3 regions of the Alteromonas sp. CNT1-28 genome follow, and region 3 is predicted to be linked to each of the others. Evidence: predicted binding sites of a transcription regulator. Region 3 holds the regulator's gene; each other region holds the start of a gene.
What was found. The regulator sigma-54, encoded in region 3, starts transcription at its own class of promoters, with help from an activator protein. The targets are predictions, from matches to a motif close to GTTGGCACGNNNNTNGNNT.

Region 1: MHN02_RS18095 (DUF2884 family protein) is a predicted target of sigma-54. The motif match lies at 978-996, and genes of this name have one in related genera.
Region 2: nirB (nitrite reductase large subunit NirB) is a predicted target of sigma-54. The motif match lies at 1,734-1,752, and genes of this name have one in related genera.

What each region holds. Positions count from the first base shown of each region.
Region 1 is NZ_JAKREZ010000037.1:3,759-6,996, forward strand. Features, by position in the region: gene MHN02_RS18085 (mechanosensitive ion channel domain-containing protein) at 1-500, shown strand, start outside; gene MHN02_RS18090 (hypothetical protein) at 576-767, opposite strand; gene MHN02_RS18095 (DUF2884 family protein) at 1,114-1,944, shown strand; gene MHN02_RS18100 (NAD-dependent epimerase/dehydratase family protein) at 2,111-2,923, shown strand; gene MHN02_RS18105 (sodium-dependent transporter) at 3,038-3,238, opposite strand, start outside.
Region 2 is NZ_JAKREZ010000006.1:103,772-107,009, forward strand. Features, by position in the region: gene MHN02_RS05245 (SulP family inorganic anion transporter) at 51-1,616, shown strand; gene nirB (nitrite reductase large subunit NirB) at 1,928-3,238, shown strand, end outside.
Region 3 is NZ_JAKREZ010000006.1:252,856-256,093, reverse strand. Features, by position in the region: gene lptB (LPS export ABC transporter ATP-binding protein) at 1-640, shown strand, start outside; gene MHN02_RS05865 (RNA polymerase factor sigma-54) at 714-2,195, shown strand; gene hpf (ribosome hibernation promoting factor) at 2,226-2,513, shown strand; gene ptsN (PTS IIA-like nitrogen regulatory protein PtsN) at 2,527-2,970, shown strand; gene rapZ (RNase adapter RapZ) at 3,055-3,238, shown strand, end outside.

The sequences.
Region 1 (3,238 bases), on a different contig from region 3:
ACTCTATTAAGCTTTGTGACAACGATATGCTAGAGCGCTTTTCGAAAATTCGCTATATCAACGAATATATCGATAAGAAGAAAAATGAGCTCCGGGCTTATCACCGAGATTACTCCATTGATGAGTCGGATCTGCTAAACAGCCGTCGCCTTACCAACATCGGCACTTTTAGAGCTTATTTAGAGGCATACTTGCGCAAGCACCCAGATATAAACCAAGAACTAACCCTAATGGTTAGGCAGCTACCGCCTAATGAGCTTGGTTTACCTTTAGAAATTTACTGCTTCAGTGCACAAAAGGAATGGGTGAGGTACGAAAAAGTACAGGCGGATATTTTCGACCACGTTATGGCTATGCTGGATTTGTTCGATTTACGCGCTTATCAACGTGATGGACATTTGTCGCTGCTTGCCCATCGCGAACAAAGCGCTTATAGAAACAGTCCCGAAAGCGACAATGCGCCTGAGGATGCTCTGGAGAAGAGCGAACCTAATCGATAAGGCAGTGATGAATAAAGACTTGTTCAAGACGAAAAAAAACCGGCTGAGATAGCCGGTTTTTTTAATGCTTATCGCTTAAGCCAATGCGTAGGCCATCAGTAAGCAAAGTACTAAACCAGTAACGCCAAAAAAACCGTACTCGATTTTTTCCTGCATACCTTCAGCACCTGCTTTAGCAGTCATAAAGCCCATAACGATGCTGCTTAGCCCTAGCGTAAAGGCAATTAGCGCAACACCAAACATAATTGCATTAATCCAATCAGCCATTGTGATAACCCCTTAAAAATATTGGCGGTATTATGCACCAATAAATAAGATTTAACCATGCTTGGATTGGCTTAAATGTACCGCTATTGGTATTAATTGATCTTAGTCAAAACTACTAATTAGTTGGTAATCTCACTAAATAGTGTATTTAGCAGAGCATAAAGAAATCATCAAATATCACTAACTATTTGAAAGATATATACTTTAAATATTGGCAAGGCCATTGCTCTACCTTAGGTATAACAGCGAGTATCGTTAGCGTCTATCTGACAGTGACACTACAACGCATTGCAGTTTGCTTCGAGCACTTTCGTTAACGCGTCACACGTAAATTAAGGAATGAACAATGTCTAAGAAACTATTACTTTCAGTTGCCCTTACCAGTGCTTTAATGAGCGGCCACGCATTTGCGCATGACAGCAGCTTTCAAAACAACAGTTGTGACATGGAGCTTGATGGTCATATTCAATATTACCAAGGTGACCTAACGGTACAGATGGACAATGGCTCAGTGATGACGATTGACTCCCATCACAATATGACCATTAACGGCGAATCAGTATCGCTTGACAGCGAACAACAGCGCTGGGTAAGTGAATATTACAACAACATTGATATTGCCATCCCTATGACCTTGAATATCGCCAGTGAAGGGCTGCAAATTGCCAACGTGGCAGTAACTGAAGTATTTACTGAACTGTTAGGCGGCGATCAAATGGGTGACGATTTTCGTGAACTGTTCGACTCACTTGAAACCAAAGTAAACACTTCATTCTATGATGACGCAGGCAATATTCGCGTTGATTCAACTAAATTCGATGAGCCAGGTTGGTTTGACGAAAGCTGGGAGCAAGAATTCGAAGCGCAAATTGAGTCTTTAATCAGTGAGTCTATGGGTAGAATACTTATTGCGGTAGGAACACAAATGTTGTGGGAAGGCGGTGATATGTCTGAGTTTGAGCAAAAGATGGAGCGCTGGGGTGAAGATTTAGAATATCGCTTAGAAAGCCAAGCGGCTGCGCTAGAAGAAAAAGGCGATGCATTGTGTAAGGTACTGAAGAAAGCAGATTATGCCGAAGGCAAAATGCAGGCATCCATATCTGGGCTAGATGACTTGAACCTGCTAGATATTGATCAAGACAACCACCATGACCACAACGACGAAATGAAAATGTAGTTGGAACATTTAGCGAACTAAACGCGCAAAACGAAACGACTTACAACTCTAACCACTCACCTTAGAAAACCGACTGTTACCCAGTCGGTTTTTCATTTTAACAGTTAACGACAACCGCCCTCCAATTAATGTACTCTTAAGCCCTAAACAAAGGGGTATTTAATTGATGACTCAAAATGTAGTAATTAGTGGCTACGGCTGGTTAGCCAGCTATGTGGGCAAAGCACTTTCAGGAAAGGTCAATATTGTTGGCACCACTCGAAGCCAACAGAAACGTCTCGCGTTAAAAGACCAAGGTATCACCGCAATTGAATATGCCCTGGGCGAAGATACATCAGCGCTTTGTAACCATTTGCCAAACGCTACCTTGTTGCTAAATATTCCCCCTGGCAGGAGAAACACAGATCTCGCGTCATACACCAACAATATGCTGCAGTTGATAGACGCAGCCATCAGCGTAAAGGTGGCGCATATCGTGTTTATCAGCACCACGTCGGTTTACGGCGATGCAACAAATGAGGTAGTGTCCGAAGTCAGCACTACACAGCCGCAAACAGCCTCGGCCAAAGCCCACGTGACTATTGAAGACTATTTATTGTCTAAACGAGGTCAGATTGATATCAGTATTGTTCGCCTAGCCGGTTTAGTAGGCCCAGACCGTCACCCCGCCCGCTCGTTAAGTGGAAAACAGTTAGATGCAGGAAATAAGCGAATAAACCTTGTACATGTGTACGACATTGTATCTGCGCTAACGACCATCATTTGTGGCATGCCGCTTAACGATGTTATTCACCTTTGCAGCTTGTCTCACCCTAAGCGCGGTATTTATTACGTGGATGCAGCGAAGGCGATGGATATTGATGCTCCTCGCTTTTCTGATACTGAAGCAGAACCTGCTGGCAAAGTGATTGACGCCGCACAAAGCTGGGCAAGGCTAAATATTACACCAGAGTATAGCGACCCCTATCGCATGTTTTAGGCTTTACACTTAATGAAAATACATACTCTGACACAAACAAAAACGGCAAGCTTTAGGCTTGCCGTTTTTAAGTTGAGCTCACTGCTAGCTCACGTCATTTCTTTTAAAACCTGACTATCCGAATAGGCTCAACCCGAAGTATTTTACCGCTACCGTGTTTACAAAAATCACGAGTAAAATAAGTGGAATAAAGGTTTTCAGCGATATATCCACGTATTTTTCAAACCAGCTACCTTTGTAACCACTGCTGCCCTCTTCCAAAGAAGCATTGAAGTTTGCACTCTTCCAACGATAAATAACAAACAAACAAATTAG
Region 2 (3,238 bases), 150 kb from region 3:
CTTACGCCATGGTGGGTTGTTGTGTTTAACATCTTAGCTTCTGAGAGAACATGTTCGATTTAATTACCAGTAAAGACAGCAACGTTAAAAACGACGTGCTATCAGGTATTACCGTGGCGCTTGCCTTGGTCCCTGAAGCCGTTGCATTCGCATTTGTGGCCGGCGTAGAACCAATGATTGGTCTTTATGCGGCTTTCATGATGGGCTTAATCACTTCCGCTATTGGTGGCCGACCAGGAATGATTTCTGGTGCTACCGGCGCCATGGCCGTTGTAATGGTGGCACTGGTTGCCCAACACGGCGTGCAGTATTTATTTGCCGCGGTTATTTTGGCTGGTTTACTGCAAATAATGTGCGGTATTTTCAAGCTCGGAAAGTTTATACGTCTGGTCCCATATCCGGTAATGCTAGGCTTCGTAAATGGTTTGGCAATTGTTATTTTCTTGGCGCAATTAGGCCAGTTCAAAGTGACCAACGCAGCGGGTGAATTACAGTGGATGGAAGGTACGCTGTTATATTGGATGCTAGGGCTTGTGGCGCTAACCATGGCCATTATCTATTTATTGCCAAAGCTAACCAAAGCTGTACCGGCGTCGCTGGTTGCGATTGTTACGGTAACCTTGTTAGTACACGGTCTTGACCTTGAAGCGCGTACTGTAATCGACTTTGTTCGCGATTTGCTACCAGCTGACCAGCGCGAGACTGCGACGCTAGCGGGTGAACTTCCTAGCTTTGCTATTCCTATGGTGCCGTTCACCTGGGAAACCTTCATGATCATTTTGCCTACCTCAGTGATTCTTTGCTTGGTTGGTCTTATTGAATCGCTTCTTACCCTTTCATTAATTGATGAAATGACGGACACCCGCGGACGTGGTAACAAAGAGTGCGTTGGCCAAGGCGTTGCAAATACCGTAAACGGTTTCTTTGGCGGTATGGGCGGTTGCGCCATGATTGGTCAAAGTATGATTAATATTAACTCTGGTGGCCGTGGCCGCTTGTCTGGTATCACCGCGGCGGTTGTATTATTAGGCTTTATTCTATTTGCTGCTCCGCTAATTGAAATGATTCCTCTCGCTGCTCTTGTTGGCGTTATGTTCGTGGTGGTTATTGCTACATTTGAGTGGGCGTCATTCAGAATTATTCGCGGTGTAAACAAAGAAGATGCGTTCGTACTTTTCCTAGTAACCGGCGTTACTGTTATCGCTGACCTGGCTATTGCGGTTGTGGTGGGTGTTATCGTTTCAGCACTGGTGTTTGCATGGAAACACGCTCGTCATATTGAAGCGAGATCCCATATCGATAACGACGGTTGGAAAGTCTATGAGCTAGACGGCCCGCTGTTCTTTGGCTCGGTATCGCATTTCAAAGACCTGTTTGATATCGCCAACGACCCTAATGATGTAGTTATTGACTTTAAAGACTCTCGCATTTGGGATTCATCAGGTATCGATGCGCTAGATACCCTTGCTGACAAATACGAAGAGCAGGGTAAAAAGCTACACATTCGCCACATCAGTGATGAGTGTCGCTCACTGCTTCGCAAGGCCGATAAGTTTGTTGAAATCAATGTGGTTGAAGATCCTCGCTACCGCGTAGCGACGGATAAGCTGGCCTAAGTTATTTGAAAGCCTTAATGCACCAAGTAAACACAGTTTTGCGTTTGTTTGGTGCAGTTGTGAAGTCTGAATAATGCTTATTTTGTAGTAAATCAAATAAAAACAATTGTTTACGGTTTTGGCACTGAACTTGGATAGCTATAAACGTAAAGTGTGTTATGGTGATTTGTGTCAATCGCTGAAAATTGTGTGATTTATAACACTCCGTAAAATGTGTTAGCCGACCTAAACCGTTGGCAAAATAGGCAACGAAGCCCGTATCAACGAAAGTTGAAGCGGGCTTTTTTTTGTCCCGAAAAAAGGGGAATACCATGACTTCATTGGACTCAAAAACGCAAATTGTCGTCGTAGGCAACGGCATGGTGGGGCATCATTTTGTTGAGCAGCTTCACCAAAGCGATGCCAATGTAGAAATAACCGTTTTATGCGGCGAGTCACGCCTTGCGTACGACCGCGTTTATCTGTCGTCTTTTTTTAGCGGCGCGAGTGCTGATGACTTAGCGCTCACTACACCCGCTCAGTACGCCGAGTGGGGCGTAAACGTAGTTACCAATGCCTTGGTTACCGATATAGACCGTGACAATAATAAAGTGACGACTTCTGAAGGGCAGGTGTTTAGCTACGATAAGCTTGTGTTAGCTACGGGCTCATACCCATTTGTGCCACCCATCCCTGGCAACGATCAAGAGCATTGCTTGGTGTACCGTACTATAGACGATCTACTCGCTATTGAAGCTTCAGCAGCAGTGAGCAAAGTAGGGGTTGTTGTTGGTGGTGGGCTGTTGGGTTTAGAAGCCGCTAACGCATTAAAGCAAGCCGGTCTCGACACCCACGTGGTTGAGTTTGCCCCGCAGCTTATGGCGGTTCAGCTAGACCAAGCAGGTGGTAACATTCTTAAGGACAAAATTGAAGCATTGGGCGTTACGGTTCACACCCAAAAGGCAACGCAAACTATTGAGGCCGGTGATACCTGCCGCTATAAAATGGTGTTTGCTGACGGCACTGCACTAGAAACTGACATGATTTTATTCTCTGCCGGTATTCGACCTTCCGACCAGCTCGGCAGAAAGTCAGCGCTAACACTGGGTGAGCGCGGCGGTATTGTCATTGATAACCACTGCGTGACCTCTGATCCAAACATTTACGCTGTGGGTGAATGTGCGCTGTGGGATAACAAAATCTTTGGCCTGGTAGCACCTGGCTATACCATGGCGCGCACGGCTGTAAGTCATATAACCGGCGGCGATGCCGAGTTCGCTGGCGCAGATATGAGTACCAAACTCAAGCTAATGGGTGTGGAAGTGGGCTCAATTGGCGATGCTCATGAACGCACAGCCGGTGCGCTTAGCTACACCTATTTAAATCAGCCCGAGGGCGTGTACAAAAAGCTGGTGGTAGATAGCGAACAAAAGTATGTACTTGGTGCTGTACTCGTTGGCGATACCAGCGACTACGACACACTCTTACAGTATGCGCTTAATAATATCGAATTACCTGAACACCCAGAAAGTCTGATCCTACCATCATCTGATGCGGCACCGGCGCTAGGTGCCGATGCACTGCCAGACACCGCGTCTATTTGTTCATGCCTAAATGTGACAAAGGGCGATATTGTTTCAGCC
Region 3 (3,238 bases):
TCAAATTGTTGGTCTTCTTGGCCCAAATGGCGCTGGTAAGACCACCACATTCTACATGATTGTTGGTTTAGTGAATCTGGATAAAGGCAAGATTGAAATCGACGACAATGAGCTAACTCATCAGCCCATGCACGAGCGCGCACGCCGCGGAATTGGCTACCTACCGCAGGAAGCCTCTATTTTCAGAAAGCTCACAGTGCATGAAAATATCATGGCCATTTTGCAAACCCGTAAAGATTTAAATTCACAACAGCAAGAAGAAGAAGCTGATGCGCTACTTGATGAATTTAATATTAACCATATACGTAATAGTACGGGGATGAGTTTGTCAGGGGGCGAACGCCGACGCGTTGAGATTGCCCGCGCTCTGGCAGCAAAACCGCAATTTATTTTGTTAGACGAACCATTTGCTGGTGTTGATCCAATATCAGTTAATGATATAAAGAAGATAATACAACATCTTCGCGATAGGGGTATTGGAATCCTTATCACAGACCATAACGTACGAGAGACATTGGATGTTTGTGAAAAGGCGTACATTGTGAGTCATGGCGAGCTTATTGCGCAAGGAACGGCGGAACAGGTTTTAAGTAATCAAAAAGTAAGGGATGTATACCTAGGCGAACAATTCAGGCTATAGTTAATGTAACCGAATTGTCATTTTTCAGTTTCGCTCTGGTATATTCAATTTAGAGCATTTAAATAAGACGTAGATGAAACCATCTTTACAGCTAAAATTTAGCCAACAACTTACCATGACACCACAGCTTCAGCAGGCCATTAAACTGCTGCAGCTTTCTACACTTGATCTTCAACAAGAGATCCAAGAAGCGCTCGATTCTAATCCGCTATTAGAAGTTGAAGAAGGTAACGACGAGCCGCAACTAGAAAAGAACAATATCGACAACGATGACAGCGGCTCTGAGGCCACTGCTTCTGCATCTAGTGACACACTAGAAGCCGGCGATGCACTTGAGAAAAACGATCTTCCCGATGAGCTGCCAATCGACAGCACATGGGACGAATACTATTCTGCTTCATCTTCGCCTGCTCCGGGTCCATCCAATGACGACGAGCAAATCTTCCAAGGTGAGACTACTGAAGATATTCAAGAGCACCTTCTTTGGCAAATGCGCCTTACCCATTTCTCGGATACCGATCGCGCAATCGCTACAGCAATCATCGACTCTATTGACGAGTCAGGTTATTTAACCGTTACCCTTGATGATATTTTAGAAGCGGTTAACGATGATGATATGGAAGAGCCGATTGAAATGGACGAAATAGAATGTGTGCTAAAGCGCATTCAGATGTTCGACCCTATTGGTTCTGGCTCACGCTCTCCACAAGAATGTTTGATGGTGCAATTGCGCCAATTTTCAGAAGACACACCGTGGCTTGCTGAAGCAAAGCAACTAATTGAAGAGTACTCTGACTTACTGAGCAGCAAAGACTATCGTACGCTTATGCGTAAAAGCCGATTGAAAGAAGATCAGCTACGCGAGGCAATGCGTTTACTGCAAACCTTGAATCCTCGCCCAGGTAGTGCTTTAGTTACTAAAGAGCCTGAGTACGTTATTCCTGATGTCTCAGTAACCAAGAAAAATGGCCGTTGGGTGGTTGAGCTGAACCCCGACAGTCTGCCTAAATTAAGCGTAAATCAACAATACGCTGCAATGAGTCGCCGTGCCAAGAATAGTAGCGATTCACAATTCATCCGCTCACACATGCAAGAGGCTAAGTGGTTCATAAAGAGCCTTGAATCTCGTAACGAAACCTTAATGAAGGTTGCAAACTGCATTGTGCAGCAGCAAATGGGCTTTTTTGAGCACGGCCCGGAAATGATGAAACCAATGGTGCTAAATGATGTCGCAGAAATGGTAGATATGCACGAATCCACTATTTCGCGAGTGACAACGCAAAAGTACATGCATACGCCACGTGGAATCTTCGAATTGAAGTATTTCTTCTCAAGCCACGTTGCAACAGAGTCTGGTGGTGAATGTTCATCTACAGCGATTCGTGCATTGATCAAGAAATTAGTGGCCGCTGAAAAGCCTAGCAAGCCGCTAAGTGATAGCAAGATTGCTTCATTGTTGGCCGAACAAGGCATTAAAGTTGCCCGGCGAACAATAGCAAAGTACCGGGAATCGTTGTCGATCCCGCCGTCGAACCAACGCAAAAGCCTTATTTAATCGGGCTTAATAATATAAGGAAGACGAAATATGCAAATCAACCTTACTGGTCATCATGTCGAAATCACCGACTCTTTGCGTAATTATGTCGATACGAAGTTCAGCAAACTTGAACGTCACTTTGATCACATTTCTAATGTGCATGTCATCCTGAACGTTGAAAAATTAAATCAAAAAGCCGAAGCGACCGTTCATTTAAGTGGCGCTGAAGTATTCGCATCCTCAGAAAATACCGACATGTATGCGGCGATTGACAGCATGGTTGATAAACTCGACCGGCAGGTAATCAAGCATAAGGAAAAACTGAAAAAACATTAGTAGTTAATTAAGCATGGATATACAAGCCATCGTAAGTCTGGACCGCACCGAGTGTGCGGTTCAGTGTAATAGTAAAAAGCGAATTCTTGAGATCATCGCTGATATCGCTGCCAAGCAAAACGAGAACATTGATCAGGCAACGGTACTCAACAGTTTGATGGCTCGAGAGCGTATGGGTAGTACAGGCATTGGCAATGGTATCGCCCTGCCCCACGGGCGCCTGCCGGGCCTCGAGAAAGTGATTGCCATTGTTGTAACCAGCACGCCAGCAATTGACTTCGACGCCCTTGACGAGAAACCCGTAGACATCTTTTTTGCGCTACTCGTTCCCGAGGAACAGACCGAAGGACACCTTCAAACGCTGGCCACCGTGGCTGGTAAACTAAGCGACAAAGAAACGATTAAAGCAATACGTCGCGCAACGACAAGCGACGATATTCTATCTGCATTAAGTTAAACATTAAGCGCCTATTAACCGTTTAGTGGGCGCCTAATTCAACAAGGCGTATGTGATAAAACCAGAGTATTAGGGAGAAAGTAGGTGAAGCTGATAATAATCAGTGGTCGTTCGGGGTCTGGTAAGTCTGTCGCACTTCGCGCATTGGAAGATTTAGGTTATTACTGTGTTGATAATATCCCGGTAAACTTACTTCCCACCTTAACCCATACAGTTGTTGACGAGTACGATCAGGTTGCGGTAAGTATCGATGTGAGAAACTTACCTA